Regions from separate parts of the Ureibacillus sp. FSL W8-0352 genome, predicted to be linked through region 3. Evidence: riboswitches for the same ligand, from Rfam matches in the RefSeq annotation. Region 3 holds a riboswitch; each other region holds the start of a gene.
What was found. A riboswitch is a leader RNA that binds a small molecule or an ion and turns the genes downstream of it on or off. The one in region 3 is predicted to bind S-adenosylmethionine.
Positions count from the first base shown of each region.

Region 1: it holds a riboswitch for S-adenosylmethionine, as region 3 does, so the genes downstream of both, NST98_RS10930 (bifunctional homocysteine S-methyltransferase/methylenetetrahydrofolate reductase) here and NST98_RS07240 (methionine ABC transporter ATP-binding protein) in region 3, are expected to answer to the same signal.
Region 2: it holds a riboswitch for S-adenosylmethionine, as region 3 does, so the genes downstream of both, NST98_RS11670 (O-acetylhomoserine aminocarboxypropyltransferase/cysteine synthase family protein) here and NST98_RS07240 (methionine ABC transporter ATP-binding protein) in region 3, are expected to answer to the same signal.

Region 1 covers NZ_JBBOQT010000001.1:2,152,227-2,155,509, forward strand. The annotation lists gene NST98_RS10930 (bifunctional homocysteine S-methyltransferase/methylenetetrahydrofolate reductase) at 1-1,333, opposite strand, end outside; SAM riboswitch class I at 1,436-1,540, opposite strand; gene hemG (protoporphyrinogen oxidase) at 1,610-3,010, opposite strand.
Region 2 covers NZ_JBBOQT010000001.1:2,304,467-2,307,749, forward strand. The annotation lists gene NST98_RS11670 (O-acetylhomoserine aminocarboxypropyltransferase/cysteine synthase family protein) at 525-1,826, opposite strand; SAM riboswitch class I at 1,939-2,046, opposite strand; gene NST98_RS11675 (glycerol-3-phosphate acyltransferase) at 2,192-2,836, shown strand; gene NST98_RS11680 (amidohydrolase) at 2,891-3,283, opposite strand, start outside.
Region 3 covers NZ_JBBOQT010000001.1:1,398,287-1,401,569, reverse strand. The annotation lists gene NST98_RS07260 (arsenate reductase family protein) at 1-231, shown strand, start outside; gene gcvH (glycine cleavage system protein GcvH) at 311-691, shown strand; gene NST98_RS07250 (toprim domain-containing protein) at 806-1,147, shown strand; gene NST98_RS07245 (thioredoxin family protein) at 1,160-1,462, shown strand; SAM riboswitch class I at 1,525-1,637, shown strand; gene NST98_RS07240 (methionine ABC transporter ATP-binding protein) at 1,816-2,841, shown strand; gene NST98_RS07235 (methionine ABC transporter permease) at 2,834-3,283, shown strand, end outside.

The DNA.
Region 1 (3,283 bases), 750 kb from region 3:
TTAACTGTTTAATTAATGATATCAATTCCATCGATGAAACGTCATAAACACTTGTTGCACCCGGAAAATCCCCTACCTTTGTTGGATCACCAGTTACAGCCAACACATCATGAAGGCCAAGAGCATTGAGCCCCATTAAATGGGATTGCAGCCCAATTAAGTTTCGATCTCGGCAAGTAATATGTGGCATTGTGCGTATGCCATATTGCAGTTTTAAAATGGCCCCCATTGCCAAGTTGCTAACCCTTGGAGATGCTAGTGAATTGTCTGCCATCATGATAAGATCTGCCCCTGCATTGTAAAGAGCTTTTGCTCCTTCAACAAACTGTTCAATTTCAAGATGCTTCGGCGTATCCAATTCTACAATGACAGAACGTGCTCTTTTTGCTTTTTCGTGGAGAGGTTCAAAACTATGCGGTTCAGCCTCGCGAATGATTATTTCCCTCTGAGGTTTTGCCTCTTTCTTTTCAACCGGCTGAAAATGAGCAAGCTTCTTTTTCATCGCTTCAATATGTTTCGGTGTTGTACCGCAACATCCTCCAATGAGCCTTACTCCTTCATTGCATAATTCAACCGCTGCCCTTGCAAAATAATCTACTTCTGATTCGTAAACGACACGCCCCTCTTCAATATCTAATAAAGAAGCGTTCGGATAAACAGATAAATACGCTCGTTCAGGAATTTCTACCTGTTCAAAAGCCTGTATTGTGTGGTATGGACCAAGTCGACAGTTCACCCCTACAATATCTGCACCTAATTTTTCTAACTGCTTTAATGCTTCATTCAATTTCATGCCATTCATTAATACGCCCGGCTCTTGCATTGAAACTTGAGCAATGATGGGCATATCCGTCATGGCTCGTAACATTTTTAACGTCTCGCATAGCTCTTCAAAATCATAATAAGTTTCTAACAACAAACCATCTAACTGCCCCGCAATTAGCACTTCTGCTTGTTCACGAACTGCTGCGAGAATTTCATCTAATGTATAATCTACTTTGCGAACACCACGGATACCACCAATCGAACCTAAAATAAACACTTCACTGTTCTTGGCTGCTTGTTTGGCAACACCTATCGCACCTTCGTTAATTTCCACTACTTTTGACTCCAAACCATAACGAGTGAGCTTGATTCGATTAGCGCCATATGTATTCGTTTGAATAACATCTGCGCCAGCTTGTATGTATTCCTTATGAATTTTTTTAATGATTTCCGGTTTTTCAATATTCATTTCTTCGTGACAATTTTCAAGTCCATATGAATATAACAGCGTTCCCATAGCACCATCTGCAACTAACACTTTATGTTTTAACGCATCTAGTAGCCCCATCCGAAATTCCCTCACTTTTCTTTACTTCATAAATTTTCTGTCAATTCATCTAATAGAAAAAGCCTTCTTGCGAAAGAAGGCTTGTCATTTCCTTTAGAATTCACCTTATCTTTCGGCAATTGCCGCTGGATTTAGCACCTTACTAAACATTTTTAGTGGTTGCTGAAGCTTCACCGGGCCAGTTCCCTCCACTTCTCTTGATAAGTCATATTCGATTTTAAAATATCAATATAATAAGTTACATCATAAAATCAATACTTCATTTTGTCAAGTTAATTAGTCGGAATTATTTAAAAAGTTGTTTATAATTTGGTTTGCTGTTTCTTTCCCGTTATCAATGCATGCACCAATTCCTACGCCGAAATAAGAGCAACCAGCAATGTAAATATTCGGATAAAGGTTATCTAATTTTGTAATTATTTCTTGCAAAGCTTCATGATGAGCTAAATCATAAGTTGGCATGGCATCGATCCATTTTGTAATATTTACAATGGTAGGTTGTGCTTCTATATTCAAACTGAGTTGAATATCGTTCAAAGCAACCTTTGTTAACTCTTCATCACTCATTTTCACTAATTCTTGGTAGCGAGGATTACTTTCTTTATAAAACAGTCGAACAAGTAGATTTCCTTCTGTTGAAGTATGCTTCCATTTACGGCTTGTCCAAGTAGAGGCATTACATAATAAGTCGCTGTTGTAGGAAACGATAAATCCAGTGCCATCCTTAGGCAAAATAGAATCTGGTAGATCGAAGCCTACATACATCGTAATGGCTGATGCATTTTTAAATTTGTTAAAATAAGGATTTAATTCACCATTATTTAAAACTTGCTTCACGACTTGGTTGGGCAATGCTAACACAATAACATCCGATTCCAATTTTTCTTCGTTAGCGAAGGAAATTTCATAACGTTGTTCTTTTTTCTCAACAAGTACTATTTCAGTATCTTTATATATTTCTACATCCACAAGCAGTTCTTCCATTCGATCAATTAGTTGAGATAGTCCGTTTTTAAAAGAAAGGAATTTTTTATTCGCTTCCCGTTCAAACTTTTCCCGATTTGCTTGCAAACCTTTCATTATACTTCCATATTCATTTTTGTAATCAACTAAGTATGGAAGCGTAGAGGCAATGGACAATTTATAAATGTCCCCTGAGTAAACACCAGCTAATACAGGAGCTATTTGTTTCTTCACAATTTCTTTTCCTAAAAAGTATTCTAAGAAATCTCCGATAGAACTTTCCTTCGTAAATTTCGTATTCGGTATTTCCTCATCTTTTAACACTCGTTGTTTCCCTTCTTCTGAAATTAATGTGCTCGCCTTTAGGGATTCGAGAGTCATAGGAATGCCAAATACAGAGTCCTTTGGAATCGCATGTAATTCATTATTGGTGTGAATATAAGAAATTCCTGTTTCGTTATATACGACTTCCGATTCAAAATCTAGTTCCTTTACAAGTTCAATTACGCTTGGATATCGTGCTACAATGGAATCTGCTCCCGTTTCCATGATGAATCCTTTTTCACGCGCTGTGTGCATTTTTCCGCCAAGGTACGGATTTTTTTCCACAAGTACTAAACGGGCAGGAATTTCGTTTTCCTTTAATTGTTTTTGTAAATAATACATCGTGCAAAGTCCTGTAATTCCTCCACCGATAACTGTTACCGTTTTCATTCGTTACAACTCCTATAAGATCATTTTACCGTACTTTTAGTATAAACTTTTTTTATAACTCTTTCTGTGTCGGCTTTAGTAAATTTCAATATAGTAAACAACAAATATGCTTTTGACTGTTGAATTTATTTCAAAAGGAATTTTGATAATTTATTCAATTTATTAAACAATAAAAAACAGCCCTTTCCACTACACTACAAAGGACTGTTTCACTTTATTCATCTAGTTTTTCATAAAATCTGCAAATGTAAGTCGTTTCCGTCTGTTCTTCAT
Region 2 (3,283 bases), 910 kb from region 3:
CTCTTATATACACTATAAATGATTAAACGAAAAAATTCAAGTAACCTAATTAATTTACTAGGAATTAATTTTATATATCGAAAATGGGGTGTCTAGAATTGAGAACGATTGGTTCTACCAAAATGACAGATCAGCCTATTTATTAATGTGAATTGTATTCGAATGGGAATACAACTCACATCGTATTAAATTATTTTTGCTACAAATGAGTAGCCTTTCGATTAAACGCCTTTGAGAAAAATTTGAATTATCTACTGCAAATGAGCAGCCTTACTCAATCAATTATTTTAAGAAACTTTGAATAATTGGATCAGCTGCGAATGAGCAGCACTTTCCTATTAAATTTTCACTGCAAATGAGCATTTTATCTTTTGGACCATAGAGGATTTTAATGTTGCACATGAGCAACCTCTTCTCTTAATGACTATTATGGGGAGCGTTTAATGCTTTATTTTTTAACAGCCGCAAATGAGCAGCTATTATTAGCGATTCAATAGCGGTTCTTAGAGGGCTTGAACGAATGATTAAGCCTTATTTACACTAAATTCTGCCTCAGCTTTTGCTAAAGCTTGATCTAAATCTGCAATAATGTCATCTACATTTTCTAAGCCGATGGATAAGCGAATGAGTTCTTCCCCTACTCCAGCAATTTTTAATTCCTCAGCAGATAATTGTTGGTGAGTTGTTGATGCAGGATGAATAATGAGCGATCTTGCATCTCCAACATTCGCTACGTGAGAGAATAATTTCACGTTGTCAATTACCACTCGACCTGCTTCACGACCACCTTTAATTCCGAATGTTACCATTGATCCGTAACCGTTTTTTAAATATTTCTTCGCAAGGTGGTGAGATGGGAAGTTTTCATCCCCTGGATAATTCACATATTCTACGTATGGATGGTTTTTCAAGAATTCCACAATTCTTTCTGCGTTTTCACCGTGTCTCACGTAGCGAAGGTGAAGAGTTTCCAATCCTTGCAGGAAGCTAAATGCTGCATCTGGACCTAAAGTTGGACCTAAGTCACGTAATAATTGAACACGTAATTTTGTTGCAAAAGCAGCTCCTGCTGTATCGATGCCGTAACGAATTCCGTGATATGTGAGATCGGGCTCAGTGAATCCTGGGAATCGACCTTGTGTCCAGTCAAATTTACCCCCATCTACAACAATTCCTCCGATTGTTGTACCGTGTCCCCCAATCCATTTTGTTGCCGAGTGTATTACGACGTCTGCTCCAAATTCAATTGGGGTGCATCCATATGGAGATGGGAACGTATTGTCAATAATTAATGGTATGCCATTATCGTGAGCGATCTTTGCCACCGCTTCAATATCTAAAATATTTAAACTAGGGTTTCCTACCGTTTCAGCAAAAATCGCTTTTGTTTTGTCCGTAATCGCTTTGCGGAAGTTTTCTGGATCTCTTTCATCTACAAATTTTGTAGTAATTCCCCAGCGCGGCAATGTGTTTGCAAATAAGTTGTATGTTCCACCATATAAGGAACCAGCTGAAACAATTTCATCTCCTGCATTAGCGATGTTTAAAATGGAAAATGCAATCGCCGCCTGACCGGAAGATAAAGCAACAGCTGCAGTACCACCTTCTAGTAAAGCAACACGCTTTTCAAATACATCTACAGTTGGATTCATAATGCGAGAATAAATATTACCCACTTCTTCAAGAGCGAATAATTTGCGCGCATGTTCTGTGTCTTTGAATGCATATGCTGTTGTGCGATAAATAGGAACAGCAATAGCACCTGTAGTAGGGTCAGGTTGTTGGCCACCGTGAAGTAATAACGTTTCTGGCTTGAATTCGGACATCGTTTTCTCCTCCTAAATAAATAATTGATGGATTTCTTGAGGAGGCATTGAAGTAAAACAAAAACCCTCTTCTTATATAAGAAGAGGGTGTTGTATGCACGTACATTTCCTCCTCTTATCTTTCAGATCAATATGATCTGTAGGATTTAGCACCTTTGCAATTTTCTTGCCGGTTGCCGGGCATCATAGGGCCTAGTCCCTCCGCCTCTCTTGATAAGAGTATTGATTTGATTTCCATCGTTGGATTAACTATAAAACATAGTATGCCACTCTGTCAACTAATTTTTTAAAAAATTTGAAACTATTTTTTATTTTATTGAGTATAATATATTAAAATGCACTTTTCTATAAAGGAGTCCAATAGAATGATAACTGCAGTGATTACATTTCTTATTGTCGGCTATTTTATTGGATGTATTCATGGGTCAAATGCAGCACAATTACTTTCCGGTGTGAATTTAAAAGAAGCTGGACTCGGCAATGCAGGAGCTTCCAACGCTACCCTTACGCTGGGCTGGAAATACGGCATACTTGTTGGATTCATTGATATCGGAAAAGGAGTTTTTGCGATTATCTTAACAAGATATTTTTTAGATCACTATACACTATTTGAAACTGAACAAATCTCAATATTGCTCTATTTGACAGGTGCCGCAGTAATTCTAGGTCATAATTTTCCCATTCATATGCATTTCAGAGGCGGTAAAGGAACTGCTTCCCTCATCGGAATTTTCCTTGCAATCAATTGGAAATTTGGTCTACTTTCTATGATAGCTCTTGTCATAGTTTCCTTATTATCCAACTATTTAATTATCGGTGTATTCTTTTTGTATATCGTTTTTGCTATAAACTCTTTGCTGTTTGAACCAACTATTTGGCCATTTATCATCGTAATATTGCTGTTATTGGTTGCAACGATTTTACATTTAGAAAACATTAAACGCATTAAACTCGGGACAGAACCAACCATCAACGCAGCTTTTAAAAGAGAGAAAGATGAAACCGCATAAAAAAATCTCCCGTAAAGGTAATACACCTAACAACTACGGGAGGTTCTTTTTATTTCATTCATCGATATGAGAATTATCACGATATATTTCTTTTCCCTTAAAATAAGTTAACACGACTTTCGCTTCACTTATCTCACTAGGAGGTATTTTAAAGATATTTTTATCTAATATGATAAAGTCTGCTTGTTTCCCCACACGAATCTTCCCAATCCATTCTTCTTTTCCTATTTGTCTTGCCGCATAGATGGTGTAACTACGAAGCATTTGTTTCAACGTAGCACTTTCTTTTGGCCATAATGGTTTAAGATTTTTTTCTTCTTTTGCATGAAGTCTAGTCATTCCCGTTTCAATTCCGTATAGTGGATTCAACTCGCCAAAAGGATAATTACTCGAAGATGCAACTGGTAATCCCCGCTCAAAATAGCTTTTCATTCGATGCAAATCTTT
Region 3 (3,283 bases):
TTAAAATCGTATTGGGAAAAAAGTGGACTACCATTAAAAAAGTTTTTTAACACATCTGGACAAAAGTATAGATCCCTTGGTCTAAAGGATAAACTAGGTTCGATGCCTGAAGAAGAACAACTAGAATTATTAGCTTCAGATGGCATGTTAATTAAACGACCAATTGTTACAGATGGAGAAAAAGTGACTCTTGGGTTTAAAGAAGAAGAGTTTGAACAGACATGGAAGTAATCATCTAAAATAGCTTGTTTTTGAAATTGAAATATGTCAAACTGAAAAAAAGATTACATATCAGATGGAGGGTAAAAGTATGTCAATACCAAAGGAATTACGTTATACGAAGGAACATGAGTGGGTAAAATTAGAAGATGGTAAAGTACGTGTTGGAATAACTGATTTCGCTCAATCTGAACTTGGTGATATCGTATTCGTTGAACTTCCTCAAGTTGGAGACGAAATTCAAATGAATGAACCTTTCGGAAGTGTGGAATCAGTGAAAACGGTTTCTGAATTATATGCACCTATTTCTGGTAAAGTTGTTGAGGTAAATACTGAGCTTGATGATAGCCCAGAATTAGTGAATGAGTCTCCTTACGAAAATGCTTGGATGATTGTTGTTGAACCTGCAGATTCTTCTCAACTTGATGAATTGCTTACTGCAGAACAATACGAAGAAATTATTTCTGAATAATCTGTCTAAAACGCCAGGGAAAGAACTGGCGTTTTTTTAAAATCAAAATATAATATGTAAACAACACTATTCATCGTTTCTTCAGTTCTTATATAATACGTGGGGTGAGTAAAAATGCATTACGAAAAATGTATCATTGTAGAAGGTCGTTCAGATATGTTGAAATTGGCCCCAATTTTAGCGGAAGATGTGAAGATTGTCTGTACAAATGGTACTATAAGTGAAGAGGCGTTACTAGAGCTTATTGAGCCCTATGAAGAATGTCAGCTATATACTTTTTTTGATGCCGATCAATCCGGAGAAAAACTAAGAAAATTAATGAAAAGAATTTATTCGGAGGCTACTCACCTAAATGTTCCAAGAACATATATGGAAGTTGCAAACGCACCACGAAAAGTGTTAGCTCAATTACTGAAAGAAGCGAGATTTTTAGTTCATAAAGAATATTTAGCATAGGAAATGATTGATATGGAAGAATGGACAATAGAGAATTGGGAAGAAAAAGTAAAAGAAAATAATATCACAGCATTTTATTTATATACCCCTATTTGCGGAACATGTAAAATTGCATCAAAAATGATGGAAGTTATTGAAGAACTTCTTCCACACATTCCGATTGGGAAAGGAAATATTAATTTTTTGGAAGAATTTGCATACGAACAACAAATCGAAAGTGTTCCTTGTCTACTTATAACAAAGGACGGAAAAGTGCATGAAAAAGTCTATGCATTTAAATCCGTACAAAACTTATATGAAAAGTTGATTTTATAGTTGACAGATGATAGATTACGTGTTACATTGTTTCCATAATTAAATAACCGAATAGCAAAAAACTCTTATTAAGAGTGGTGGAGGGAAGTGCCCTATGAAACCCGGCAACCATCATATCATTGATATGATAAGGTGCCAAATCACGCAAAGTATTTATTACTTTGAAAGATAAGAGGAAGTTTTACGATATCTAAGTAGGTTGTTCAACTTCCCTTCTACTTATCAAAGTAGAAGGTTTTTTTATTGAAATGAAAGATTATATACATAACACTATAGTCAAAGGGTAATAAAAAGTGTAAAATGCACAATTGTAATATCAATACATATTGCGGTTTATAAAGGAGTACTCAAACATGATTGAAGTAAAAAATGTCACAAAAATCTTTAAAACGAAAAATGGGGAATTAACCGCAGTTGATCATGTAAATTTGTCTATTCAAAAGGGTGAAATTTTCGGAATCATCGGATATAGCGGTGCCGGAAAAAGTACATTGATTCGCCTATTGAATGGACTCGAGAAACCAACGAGCGGTTCTGTCATAGTGAATGGTCTTGAAATTTCTTCAATTAAAGGAAAAGAGTTACGGCTTGCTCGCCAAAAAATCAGCATGATCTTCCAACATTTCAATCTTTTATGGTCAAGAACAGTCGCAGAAAATATTGCTTTTCCTTTAGAAATTGCAGGGGTACCAAAAGAAGAAAGAGAAAAAAGAGTTCACGAATTAATTGAACTTGTAGGTTTAAGTGGAAGAGCGGATGCTTATCCATCCCAGCTTTCCGGTGGACAAAAACAACGGGTTGGTATAGCAAGAGCATTAGCTAACAATCCAGAAGTATTGCTTTGTGATGAAGCCACAAGTGCTCTAGACCCAGAAACAACTGATTCAATTTTGCGATTATTATCAGATATTAATCAGCGTCTTGGGTTGACAATTGTTTTAATTACCCATGAAATGCACGTGATTCGAAAAATTTGCCATCGCGTTGCGGTGATGGAAGCTGGACGTGTCGTTGAACAAGGTGATGTTCTTGAAGTGTTCCAAAATCCTCAAGCTGAAATAACGAAAAATTTTGTGATGCAAGTTTCGGATTCAAGAGAATCAAAAGAATCCATTGAACACATTTTGAAAAATTATCCTTCTGGAAAATTAGTAAAATTAATTTTTGTTGGAAATACAACAGAAAGACCGATTATTTCATATTTAATTAAAGAGTTCCAGCTGGATATCAACATCCTTCACGGCAATATTTCACAAACGGTGAATGGCTCTTATGGAACGTTAATTGTTCAACTTGACGGTGATTTTGAAAATGTCGAGAAGGCTTTGGAAAAACTGAAATCGATGAACATTAAAACGGAGGTGATTACGAATGATTGATGCATTATTTCCGAATGTAGATTGGACAAAAATGTGGGAAGCAACCTATGACACACTCTACATGACAGCTATTTCTACAGCAGTTACCTTCGTTCTCGGCATAATCATAGGTATACTGTTATTCTTAACAAGTCCACACCAACTTTGGGCTAACAAAATTGTTCATTTCTTGACGGGGTCCCTTGTGAATATCTTCCGTTCAATTCCGTTTATTATATTAATTATTTTATTAATTCCGTTTACAAAATTTTTACTCGGAACTATTCGTGGTGTAAATGCGGCTTTACCAGCGTTAATTATCGGTTCAGCGCCGTTTTATGCGCGTTTAGTATTAATCGCTTTACGCGAAGTAGATAAAGGTGTTATTGAAGCAGCAAGATCGATGGGTGCGAATACTTTCACAATTATATGGAAAGTATTAATTCCTGAATCCAAACCTGCG